DNA from 2 places in the Anaeromicrobium sediminis genome. Region 2 is predicted to be linked to the other one. Evidence: riboswitches for the same ligand, from Rfam matches in the RefSeq annotation. Region 2 holds a riboswitch; the other holds the start of a gene.
What was found. Region 2 has a riboswitch for molybdenum cofactor ahead of CCE28_RS20290 (molybdopterin-binding protein). Riboswitches for the same ligand answer to the same signal wherever they lie in the genome.

Region 1 (6,212 bases), on a different contig from region 2:
GTAGTGCCTAGAGGTTTGATTTTGTTTAATAAAATATGTTCTACCATCTCTATGGAACTAGGGTCCATGTTTGCGGTAGGTTCATCTAGTAACAAAAGTTCTGGTTTAAATACTAAAGCACGGGCTAATGCTACCTTTTGTCCTTCTCCTGCAGACAATTTGGTAGCCATTTGTTCCTTTAAATACTCTATTTTAAAATCTTTCATAATAGTTAAGACTCTATCTTCAATAGTTTTATTATCCATCTTCCTAATTTGTAGGGGATAGGATATATTATTAAAACAACTTCGATCTAGTAAATAAGGATTTTGACTAACATAAGTCATACCTTTTAGATTTTCAGAAGAGATGGGAGAACTTTCATAAAGTATTATGCCTTCAGTAGGTTTTTCTAAAGAAGCAATGATTTTTAATAGAGTGCTCTTTCCAGCGCCATTTGGGCCTACTATGCCGTATATTTTATTTTTTTCAAAGGTTAAATTACCTATATCTAGAACTTTTTTATTATTATAGATTTTATATAAGTTTTCCATAGTTATATTCATTATCTATCACCTGTCATATTGTATAAAATAGAGTTAGTAAAAAAGGATATGGAAAGAAGTACTAGTCCCATGGCTATGGACATGGAATAATTACCCATACTGTTATTCATAGCTATAAAACTAGTCATAACCCTAGTATGATTTTTTATATTTCCTCCTACTATCATTACTGCCCCAACTTCCGATATGGCCCTTCCAAAACCTGTTACTATACTCACAAGTATGGTCTTTTTCATTTCTCTAAAAAGAAGAATCAATGTGTCTAGGGGAGTACCACCTAGGGTTTTGCATACTTCTAGTATTGCAGGACCCCTTTCTTTAGTACTATTAAATACTATACCTATAATAATAGGAGTGACTAATAAAGTTTGAGCACTAATCATAGCAGTGGATGTAAAAAGAAGTTCATATTCACCTAAAGGACCTCTCCTTGAAATTAATATGGCAACTAAAAGACCTACTACAACGGGAGGTAGGGACATACACGTATATATGATTCTTGTGATTGTTTTTTTAAATCTGAAATTTTTAAGACCCATATAAAAACCAGCAGGAATACCAATTAAAGCTGATATTATTGTGGATGAGATAGATACATATATGGACAATAAAATTATTGAATATATTTCTGTGTTTAAGGATAAAAGAAGATTTATAGCTTCTTTAAATCCATCTAATATGTATGACATAGGTTCCTCCTTTTATAGGTGGTAATAGGACGATTATTAAATAATCGTCCTATAGTTTAATTAATTATTTAGCATTTGGAATAAATAGTGGTTGTCCAAACTTTTCTTTACCAAATTCTCCGATTAATTTTTGAGTTTCTTCACTTAAAATCCATTTAACGAATTCATCAGCACCAGCCTTATTTATTTTCTCATTTTTATCTGGATTTACTGGAATTACACCATATTGATTAAATAACTTAGAATCACCTTCTACTAATATCTCTAAATCTAATTTGTCCTTCATAGATAGATATGTAGCCCTGTCACTCATAGTGTATCCTTGAAGTTCGTTTGTCATTTGGATTACATCTCCCATACCCTTACCAGCAGATACATACCAATCACCACTCGGTTCCACACTAGCTTCAGTCCAGAATTTTTTTTCTTTTTTATGAGTACCAGAGTCATCTCCCCTAGATACGAATTTAGATTCAGAATCCATAATATTTTTTAGAGCACCTATAACATCATTAGGACATTTTTCCTTTAACTTTGCAGGATCGTCTTTAGGCCCAATTATGATAAAATCGTTGTACATAACATCACTTCTATTTACTCCATGACCTTCACTAACAAATTTTTCTTCAGAACTTTTAGCATGAACTAAAAGCACATCAGCTTCTCCATCTCTACCCATTTGAAGTGCTTTTCCTGTACCTACAGCTACTACTTTCACATCTATTCCAGCTTTTTCTGTAAAATCTGGAAGTATGTTATCAAGTAGTCCACTATTTTCTGTACTAGTAGTAGTTGCCAATATTATGGAAGCTTTTTCTTCTACAGGAGCTGGTGCGCTAGTTTCTTGGGAAGCAGGTTCCTCCTTTTTTCCACAGCCTGTTAACATTGTAAAGATTAAAAAAATACATAGTGTTAAAGATAAGATTTTTTTTACGTTCATGATTATCCCCCTCGTAAATTAGTAACTTAAAAAAATAATAATGCCAAATCCTTTAAAAGGATTGGGCCAATAAAAAAACATTCCAAAATTAGAAAAGGAATGCTTAATTAAACATTATAGAGTTAATTTCCTTTCCAACCATGGGAGGCACAAGGATTTCTCTTTGTACCTATAGGTCAAAAATTCTTAGTCTGTACCTTAGAATTTTTGACTCGGAAAAATAAAATTTTTAGAATTTACTAAATTATAACACAATTATAATTTATTAACAATATTTGGATATGACCTGGATTTAATTAGGATATACATACAAAAAATAAAGGAATATGTAGAAATTTAAAGAACTATAAAAGGTGCATGAAATAAGGGGGGATAATAAAGTGAGAGGAAGAAAATTAGTCCTGTGTTTAACTTTAATTATTATAATTTTTACATCAAACTTATTAATAGGAACTATATCTTATAAAGTAATGGAAGAAAGGGTGTATGGTTCTAGAATAGATGATATAAATGCTCTAGTTGAACAAGTGGCAAATAGGATAGATGATAAAATAGTAGAAAAGAAAAATTTATTAGAAAGTATAAGTAACAATGAGGATTTAATCTATTATATAGAAAATAAAGATAGAAATAATATAATAAATAGCCTAAGATCTTATAAAAAGATATATGAAGAAATAGAAGAATTATATTTGGGGAATGAAGATAAAGACATGTATCTATCTTCAGGAGATCCGTTACCAGAAGGTTATGATCCTACTGGTAGAGTTTGGTACAAGGGAGCCTTGGTAGAGAGAGATACTTTCTATGAGGATACTTATATAGATATTATAGGATCAAATATAATCCATACCATAAGTATACCAATGAAGACCAAGGGTACTAATATTATAGGTATGGATATAAAATTAAATAATATGGAAGATATATTAAGGCATATTCAAAATGGTGAAACCTCATATATGTTCTTAGTAGATGGAAATGGGAAAATATTAATTCATCCAAACAAAGAAGTTATAGGAAGAGATATTTTAAAAGAAGAATTTGCTCATGAAGTAATGGATTCTGATGCAGCAGTAGTATCCTATGTATTTAATGACGAAAATAAAATAGTTGTTTATAGAACGTTAAAATCAGGATTTAAATTAGTTTTCATGGCTAGGGAACAGGACCTTAGTAATGTAGATAAAGAAACTTTTATAATAATCATAGGATCTATAATACTAGTAACTATCTTGTTATGTACAATTCTCATTAAATTTTTATTTAAAGATAATAATGATTATGGAACATTTATTAATGATCATAAGGATGATAAATTAAAAGTGAAACTAGAAAAACTAAAAACTTATAGGTTAAATAATGCAATAACGGAAGAAGAGTACAATAGAAAAAGGGCAAGTATAATTGATGAATATGAAATTTAAAAAAAGGATGTGAATTTTCACATCCTTTTTTTATACAAAAGACCTATTAGCCCTTTAAAGTATGGTATGGGCGCTAGATTGGTGTGCTAGAGATCTCTTGTATATGTGGATATTTATTAGACGAATGAGCTAAGAAAAAGTTCCCTATTAATATGTTTTTTATAATTAGTTAATAAAAAATTAATATTTAGTTTCTTCTTATTTAATCCTTATAGATTAATATATAATAGACAGTTATATGTTAAAAAAATAAAGGCGGTGAAGGGGATTTGAGCAATAAAAATGAAATAAATGATAAAATAAATATTTTAGGTCAAATATCTAATTTTTTCGTTGAAAGGTATAGGGTAGTTTATTTAATATTAATAGGATTATTATTACTAGGGGGAACTGCCTACATAGGATTACCTAGAGAGAGAGCACCTGAAATTGAACTTCCCTACGTAAATATAATGACTACATATGTGGGAGCATCACCTAATGAGATAGAAAACCTCATTACAGATGAAATAGAAACTAAAATAAATGGATTGGAGGATATAAAAGAGATTACCTCCACATCACAAAATAGTGTGTCTAGTATAACTATAGAATATGAAATTGGAACAGATGTAGATAAGAAAATACAAGATATAAATAATGAAATATCAAAAATGAAAAGTGAATTACCAGAAGATAGTGATGATCCTATAGTTAGAAAATATGACATAGGAAAATCACCAATTATGAAATTAAATATAAGTGGAGATTATGATTTAGTTACTTTAAAAAATATAGCAGAAGATATTAAAGATGAAATAGAAAAGATAGATGGAATACAAGAAGTAGACTTAACAGGTGGACTTGATAGGGAAATACACATATATATTGATGAAGGTAAGTTAAAAACTTATAACCTTACTACTGGTGACATAAAAAATGCTATTTCAAGTTCTAATGTAGATTTTCCAGGTGGAGATATAGAGTTAGATGATACAAATTACAATATAAGAACTGTTGGTTCTTTTGAAGAAATAGAAGAAATAGAGAACACTGTCATAATGACTAAAGATAATGTACCAGTGAAATTAAAAGATGTGGCAGAGGTCAAGGATACTTTTGAAGATGTGGAGTCTTATGCTCAAATGTTTGAAAGAGGCATGTCTGATGAAAATGAGACTACTAATACCATAAAATTATCAGTCAAAAGGGAAGACGATGGAGATATAATTGGACCATGTAACGAGATTATAGCTTTAATTGAAGGTGGAAAAGGAATTTTATATCCATCAGATGTATTTGTAAGTGTGGCTAATAATCAGGCTGTTGATGTACAGGACTCATTAAATGATGTAGTATCTAATGCTGTTTCAGGATTATTAGTAGTAATCATAGTTTTATTCCTGTTCATAGGCCTTAGAGAGTCTATAATAGTATCCTTTGTAATTCCGTTATCCCTATTATGCAGTTTTATTCTTATGAAAAATACAGACATGACCTTTAATGGAGTATCTGTGCTGGCATTAATTTTAGCCTTAGGAATGCTTGTGGATAATGCCATAGTTATAATGGAGAATATAGATAGAATAAGGGATGAAGGATATGATGTAAAGACTGCTTCTAAAGTTGCTACAAACCAGGTGGCGCCAGCAGTAATGGCATCTACCTTAACTACCATGGCAGCTTTCTTACCTATGGCTATGATGGGGGGAATCATGGGACAGTTTATGAAGGTTATCCCCATAGTTGTAATGTTTTCCATAGGTTCATCATTTATAGTGTCCTTAGTAATTACTCCAGTACTTTGTTCTAAGTTATTAAGTAAATACAAGAAGGATGAAAAGAAAGTTAGTCCTAAGATAAAGAAATTAAATAATATATTAGCTGTAGTATTTGTGTTCATACTTTCCATGTATGCATTTAGTATAGATGGAAAAATTGCCATAATAACTGTAGTATTGGCAATTATATTTGCAGGGGCCATGTTTATAAAGCGATTTAAAATGAAAGAAAATACTTCCCATGAAGATATGGCTGTAATCAAGAAATATTCAAAATTCATGGACAGTGTATTAAGTTCTAAGAAAAAGAGAATTTTAGTATTAGCATGTGCATTTGGCGTATTTGTAGCCAGTTTATCAACTATCCCTATGGGATTATTAAAGATTAAGCTATTACCAGATACTGATAGTACTACATTTACTATAAAGATAGAAACACCTCCAGGATACCTTCTAGAGGAAACTGGGGAAGTAGTTAAAACCGTAGAAGATTTATTATATAAATACGAAGAAGTAGATAACTTTGTAAGTTCTTTAGGGAGTGATTCTAATAAAGCTGAAATAGATGTAAACTTAGTTGAATCAGATGAAAGAGAAAGAACTAGTAATGAAATTGCTGCACAAGTTAGGAATGAAATAATAGATATTCCAGGAGCTAAGATTACTATAGAAAAGCAACAAAATGGCCCGCCTACTGGTAAGCCTATTAGTATTGAATTAAGAGGGGATGACCTAGATAGCATTGAAAAAGTGGCAAGTGATTTTAAGAACATTGTAGAGAATATAAAAGGCACCCAAGAAGTATTTACTACTCTTGAAGGAGGTAGACCCGAGCTTCAAATAGAGGTTAA
Region 2 (6,212 bases):
CTACCAAGTTACGCTCATGTTTAGAATTCTTGAGTCCCACATGTATTCCCGCCAGTGGCCCTTGACTTTCTAAAATATCTGAAAAAACAGGAACATTCATGTCTTTGTAGTTTAGTGGATTATTAGAAATTATTATACGTTCCTCATAATCACAAGTTTCATTTAAGATTTTTTCCACAAAAGTCATATTTCCTATTTTTAAAAAGGCTTTGTCTTCATAGTTCATTCTTCTACTTTGTCCACCTGCTAAAATTACGGCTCCCTTTTTTATCATAAAATCACCTTTAAGTCATATATTTTTTAAATCCAAACTTTACTATAAACAATACTAATAATGATAAGAAAACTAGTATTACAGCAATGGATAAAGATAAATCTGTTCCCTTTTCCATGGCACTATATATGGCCAAAGGTAGAGTTTGGGTTCTACCCATTAAATTTCCTGCAAACATTATGGTTGCTCCAAATTCAGCTAATGCCCTTGCCCAGGCTAAAATCCCTCCTGTTATGATAGATACATAGGATAAAGGTAAAGTAATTCTCATAAAAACTTGCCAAGGCTTATCTCCTAAAGTTGCTGCTGCTAACTCTAAATCCCTGTCCACCTTTAGTATTCCTGACTTTACAGTTTTAATAAAAAGGGGTAGAGCCACAAATATTTGAGCTACAACTACAGCCCAAAAGGTAAATGGTAATTTTACGCCAAATTTATATAATTCTTTTCCTATATAACCATTTCTACCAAAGGTTATTAAAAGTAATAGGCCTGATACAGCTGGTGGCAGTACTAAGGGTAATTCTAGCAAAGTGTCTATAATTTTTTTCCCATAGAAATTTTCTCTGGCTAAAATATAGGCACTAGGAATACCTAATATAATTATTATAATAAGAGAAATACTAGTGCTTTTAAAACTCACTTTTATAGCATCTATTACTAAGGGATTATTCACTTCCTGTATTCCCCTTTTAATATAGGTAACAAATAGTATTAAAATAGGACTAAGTATGAAAGTAATAGTTATTAAAAAACATAGAATCAATAGTATTTTTATTAATTTACTTTTCATGAATGAAATTTCCACTTTTACCACCAGTCTTCTTATATAGATGAACATCACATATGGTCATTTTCTTATCTACTGCTTTACACATATCGTATATGGTAAGGGCCGCTGCTGATACGGCTGTTAGTGCCTCCATTTCAACGCCTGTTTTACCAGTAGTTTTAACTATACCTATAACTTCTATGGCATTTTCTTCTTCAATTATACTAAAGTCAACTTGACTTTTAGTTATCATAAGAGGATGACACATGGGAATAATGTTATGAGTTTGCTTTGCAGCCATTATTCCAGCTACTCTAGCCACACCTAATACATCACCCTTTCCCATTTCTCCATTTTTGATTAGATTTAGTGTTTCTTTTTTCATAATAACTTTTCCCTTTGCAGTAGCTTCTCGTGAAGTATCTTCCTTTTCACTCACATCTACCATTATGGCTTTTCCTTCTTTATCAAAATGAGTCAACTTATTTTCCACCTTAAATCCCTCTTTCTATAATAAGATTATTTCCACTTTTTCTCCCTTTTTAAGACCCTTTGTTCCTGCTGGTATATCTATTAGACAATTACAATTTAAGGATGAACTTAAAACTCCTGATGATTGAGTTCCATTACTTAAATCTACTAAAGTTTTTTCTTTGGTCTCTGTACATATGCCCCTTAGAAATCTTCTTCTTATACTCTCTTTATTGAATTCATCATTAAAGTAAGCTGTTTTTCTATTTAAAGATATGTTATTAATATTAGTAAGCTTACTTATATAATCCCTAACTAGTACTTCAAAGGTAATACTAGCAGCTGCTGGATTTCCTGATAAACTTATTATAAGCTTTTTGTCTAATTCACTACATAACACGTGAGTACCAGGTTTTATATCTATTTTCCAAAATAAAATATTTGCTCCCATTTTTTCTAAGACTATTTTAATTAAGTCCTTTTTTCCAACAGATGCTCCACCAGTAGTAATTAGTAAATCTACCTTATCTAATGAGTTTTTAATTTCTCTTTCTATTTCTTCCTGGCAATCTTTCCCTATATTTAATATTATAGGTTCTGTATATAATTCCTTTAATCTCATGGATAAAGTATATAAATTGCTATTATATATTTTACCTGTACTTAAACTTTGTCCTACTTCTATTAGTTCGTCTCCTGTAGTTAAAAGTCCTACTTTAGGCCTTTTATACACTTTTACTTTATCTATTCCAAGGCTAGCTAATACACCTATTTTTATATGATTTAAAAATGAACCCTTTTTAATAATTAAAGTTCCCTTTTTAATATCTTCACCTTCATAACAATAGTTATCAAAGGCCTTTAATTCTTTATATATATTAGCAAGGGACTCTCCTTCATCCGTATCCTCTTGTCTAATGACACAATCAGCCCCTTCTGGTATGGGCGCTCCTGTCATTATTCTTACAGCTTCACCCTTTTTTACAACCTTTTGTGTATATTCTCCCGCAAATATCTCATCTATTACTTTTAAAGTTACAGGACTTTCAATAGTAGCGCCTTTAGAATCTTCTCCTTGTAGAGCATATCCATCAAGGGGGGATCTATGAAAAGGCGGCTGATTTATTGGTGCATATATATCCTCTGCTAATACCCTTTCATGGGAATCTATTAAGTTTATTACTTCTTCGTCCAATGTTTTTATATACTCACTTATAATAGATTGGCCTTCTTCTAACTTAATCATTTGTAACACTTAAACTACCACCCCTTACCAAAGCTACATGCAGGATAAGTACATACGTCACATTCAAGACATAAACCACCGTGGCCATATGCAGCTAAATCTTCCTTTTTAATTCTTTCTCCTATTAAGACTCTAGGTAATACTAAATCAAATACAGTAGTTTTAGCATACATGACACATCCTGGTAATCCTAAAATAGGAGTATCTCCCTTGTATGATATTAAAAACATTGCTCCTGGAAGTACTGGTGCTCCATAAGATATGATTTCTCCCCCTACTTTCTTAATTCCCGTAGGTGTAGTATCATCAGGATCTACAGACATACCACCTGTACAAACGATCATATCTGCTCCCTTATCCATAAGTTCTTCTATATTTTTAGCTATAACATCACTATCATCATTTACTATCCTTTGTTCTATAACTTCTGAACCGTAAGATTCTATTTTTTCCTTTATAACAGGACCAAATTTATCTTCAATTCTTCCATAATAAACTTCATTTCCTGTAGTAACTACTCCCACCTTTAACTTTTTATAAGGCACTACTTCTATAAAAGTATTTTTAGCAATACTTTCTGCTTCTATTATTTTTTTCTCATCTATAACTAGAGGAATCACCCTCGTACCTGCTAGCTTATCTCCTTTTTTCACAGGAGTATTATTATGTCTTGTTGCTAACATTATTTCTTCTAATTTGTTAACTTCATATAACATATTAGTATCTATTTTAAGTAAACCATCATATTTAGCTATAAAATTTATTTTTCCCTCTTTTACTTCACTAAAATCAATACCTGCACCTGCACTCATTTTAGATAATCTCTGTGCAGCATCATCTTCGTGAAGATATCCTTCTTTATTTTCCCACACATATAAGTTGTCCTTACCTAGGGATAATAACACAGGAATATCCTCTTCCCTCACCACATGTCCCTTTTTAAAAGCTCTGTCTTTTATTTTCCCTGGTATAATTTGAGTTATGTCATGACATAATACATGTCCCACTGCTTCATGAACAGAAATCTTTTTCATAATCTTCCCCTCCATTTAGGTTCTATTTTAAGTATATTTTATTATTATGGCTATTTCTTAAACTGATAAATAAATTTGCCTCTACCTACTTATCATAAGTAGTTTTCCATATAAATATAAAAATCCCTTATTGGCAAAAAGACAATAAGGGCATACTAAATAAGACCTTATTCTCCTTTCCAAAGAAGTAGGAGGCCTATTCGTTTCCAAATAAACCCTGTGAACTCTAGGTTCAGGCCATATTTCCATAGTTATATCCTTAGGAATATATGGCTCGGAGAACATATTTATTTATCGTTTAGTTTATATACACAATTGAATATTACTTGTCCATATAATATATTAATATTTTTCCTAATTTATTCCTTTCCTAATACTAGCACTCAGATTTTTTTCAGTCAACTAATATAATTATACTCATAAATAGTCTAAAAAAGGTAAATAAAATTTTCAAATTAAAACTTTTCCATTATATGTTTACTAAAATCCTAAAAAAATATAAAATAAAACCATTAAAATAGAAAGGAGCGATTTAATGTTTAGTGTAGGTATAATAACATGCAGTGATAAGGGCGCTGCTGGTGAAAGGGAAGATTTAAGCGGCAAAGTTATTAGGGAAATTGTAGAAGCAAAGGGATATGAAGTTAAGAAATACATAGTTTTACCTGATGAATTAGACAAGTTATCAAATGAAATGATACATATGAGTGATGATTTAAACTTAAATTTAATATTAACCACTGGTGGTACTGGTTTTAGTCAAAGGGATATTACTCCTGAAGCTACAGAGACAGTTATCACAAGAAAAACTCCTGGTATTAGCGAGGCAATTAGATATTATAGTTTATCCATAACAAAGAGAGCTATGTTATCTCGTGCCACCTCAGGTATTAGAAACAACACTTTAATAATAAACTTACCTGGAAGTCCTAAGGCTGTAAAAGAATCTTTAGAATACATTATAGATTCTATTCATCATGGCATAGAAATACTCCTTGGAAAAACTGGTGAATGTGCTAGAAAGTAAGTAAAAAAATTATACTCTATGCTTTTGAATACTTTCCTTTTGTTTAATTTTGATTTTTTTGTGTAATATGGTAATAAATTATTTAATAATTTCACTAACAAAATAAGATTAATGGGGTTTTTTCATGGTAAATATAAAAAAAATATTTAGTCACATTATCGGTAATATATACATACCTAAATACATATTACATATTAATGATCCAATATTATTACACATTTCAGATACTCCTACTATCCTCTATGGACCTATTAAAAGATTAATCCATGAGATCAATCCAACTTATATAGTTCATACAGGTGATTTGGTAGACAATATTAAATTAGAAATTTATCCATCTAAAATAGCTTCCTATTCTTCTTCTCTTCCTAAATTGATTAACATACTAGAATCATCCAAAGCTTTGGAAGTTTATATAGGGTTAGGAAATCACGATAAAAAAGAAGTTGTACAAAATCTTTGTAATAGGTCAATCTTAATAGATTCTTGTTCTAAAGTTAATATACGAGGTATTAGTATGAATATAGGCCATTTTCCTAAGAGGGTGGCTTTAAATCCAACAACTTTTAATTTATTTGGTCACAGTGTAGAAATAAAAACTCATGAAAAAAATGGTCATATATTTTTAAATGGTATAACGGGAATAAATATTATCAATTTAAACACTCTAGACGTTCACATTTTATCCTATCCATACGGAACTGATGACATTAGAATGAGGAGGTCTAGAATAGGTTTTTAAGGGGGGACATATATGCTTTCAATAGTTAGAAGTGGTCCAAAGACATTAGTAATTGAAACTAATAATTTAAAGAAACTTTCTCACTTTCTAAAGGATGATTTAAGAGGAGTTCCATACGATAGGGATACGGCGTCCACACTAGCTGACGATAACTCTTCTATCGCATTTTTAACCACTAAAATGAAGGATGTTGTTACAGTAGCTGATGTAGATTATATATTATTAATTCCTAAAGATATTGAAAAGGTCCTAAGTACCATCATCAGCCATAATAAGAGTCATCTCATTGCAAGTTTAAGAATTGCTCCTAAAATAATAATGATGAAATATTTAGGAGATGTGGAGAAAACTATAGAAAGTATTTCTAATGACTACAAGGGAATCATTGGAACTTTTGATGAAATTATGGAAGCCCATACTAATGGAGTAGTTATTTCCTTTACAAAGGAAAACTTATCTAGTCCTGTTAGTTTATCTAATATATATGACAAAGCCGTATATGTTAAGGGAAACTTTAATCATATATTAAAGAGCCTACATAAAAAGTCCTTAAAATATTTAAATATTGGAATGGGGAATAAGGATTGGTATGAACTTACTATAAAAATATACGATTCTTATGGACAATATAAGTTACACTACGAAA

Region 1: another riboswitch for molybdenum cofactor. It lies ahead of CCE28_RS07955 (substrate-binding domain-containing protein); the one in region 2 lies ahead of CCE28_RS20290 (molybdopterin-binding protein).

What each region holds. Positions count from the first base shown of each region.
Region 1 is NZ_NIBG01000005.1:126,904-133,115, forward strand. It holds gene CCE28_RS07945 (ABC transporter ATP-binding protein) at 1-545, opposite strand, end outside; gene CCE28_RS07950 (ABC transporter permease) at 545-1,234, opposite strand; gene CCE28_RS07955 (substrate-binding domain-containing protein) at 1,299-2,174, opposite strand; molybdenum cofactor riboswitch at 2,286-2,404, opposite strand; gene CCE28_RS07960 (cache domain-containing protein) at 2,555-3,601, shown strand; gene CCE28_RS07965 (efflux RND transporter permease subunit) at 3,871-6,212, shown strand, end outside.
Region 2 is NZ_NIBG01000031.1:17,930-24,141, forward strand. It holds gene CCE28_RS20270 (molybdenum cofactor guanylyltransferase) at 1-274, opposite strand, end outside; gene CCE28_RS20275 (ABC transporter permease) at 285-1,067, opposite strand; gene moaC (cyclic pyranopterin monophosphate synthase MoaC) at 1,057-1,539, opposite strand; gene CCE28_RS20285 (molybdopterin molybdotransferase MoeA) at 1,555-2,763, opposite strand; gene CCE28_RS20290 (molybdopterin-binding protein) at 2,778-3,797, opposite strand; molybdenum cofactor riboswitch at 3,954-4,089, opposite strand; gene CCE28_RS20295 (MogA/MoaB family molybdenum cofactor biosynthesis protein) at 4,333-4,824, shown strand; gene CCE28_RS20300 (metallophosphoesterase) at 4,949-5,566, shown strand; gene CCE28_RS20305 (hypothetical protein) at 5,579-6,212, shown strand, end outside.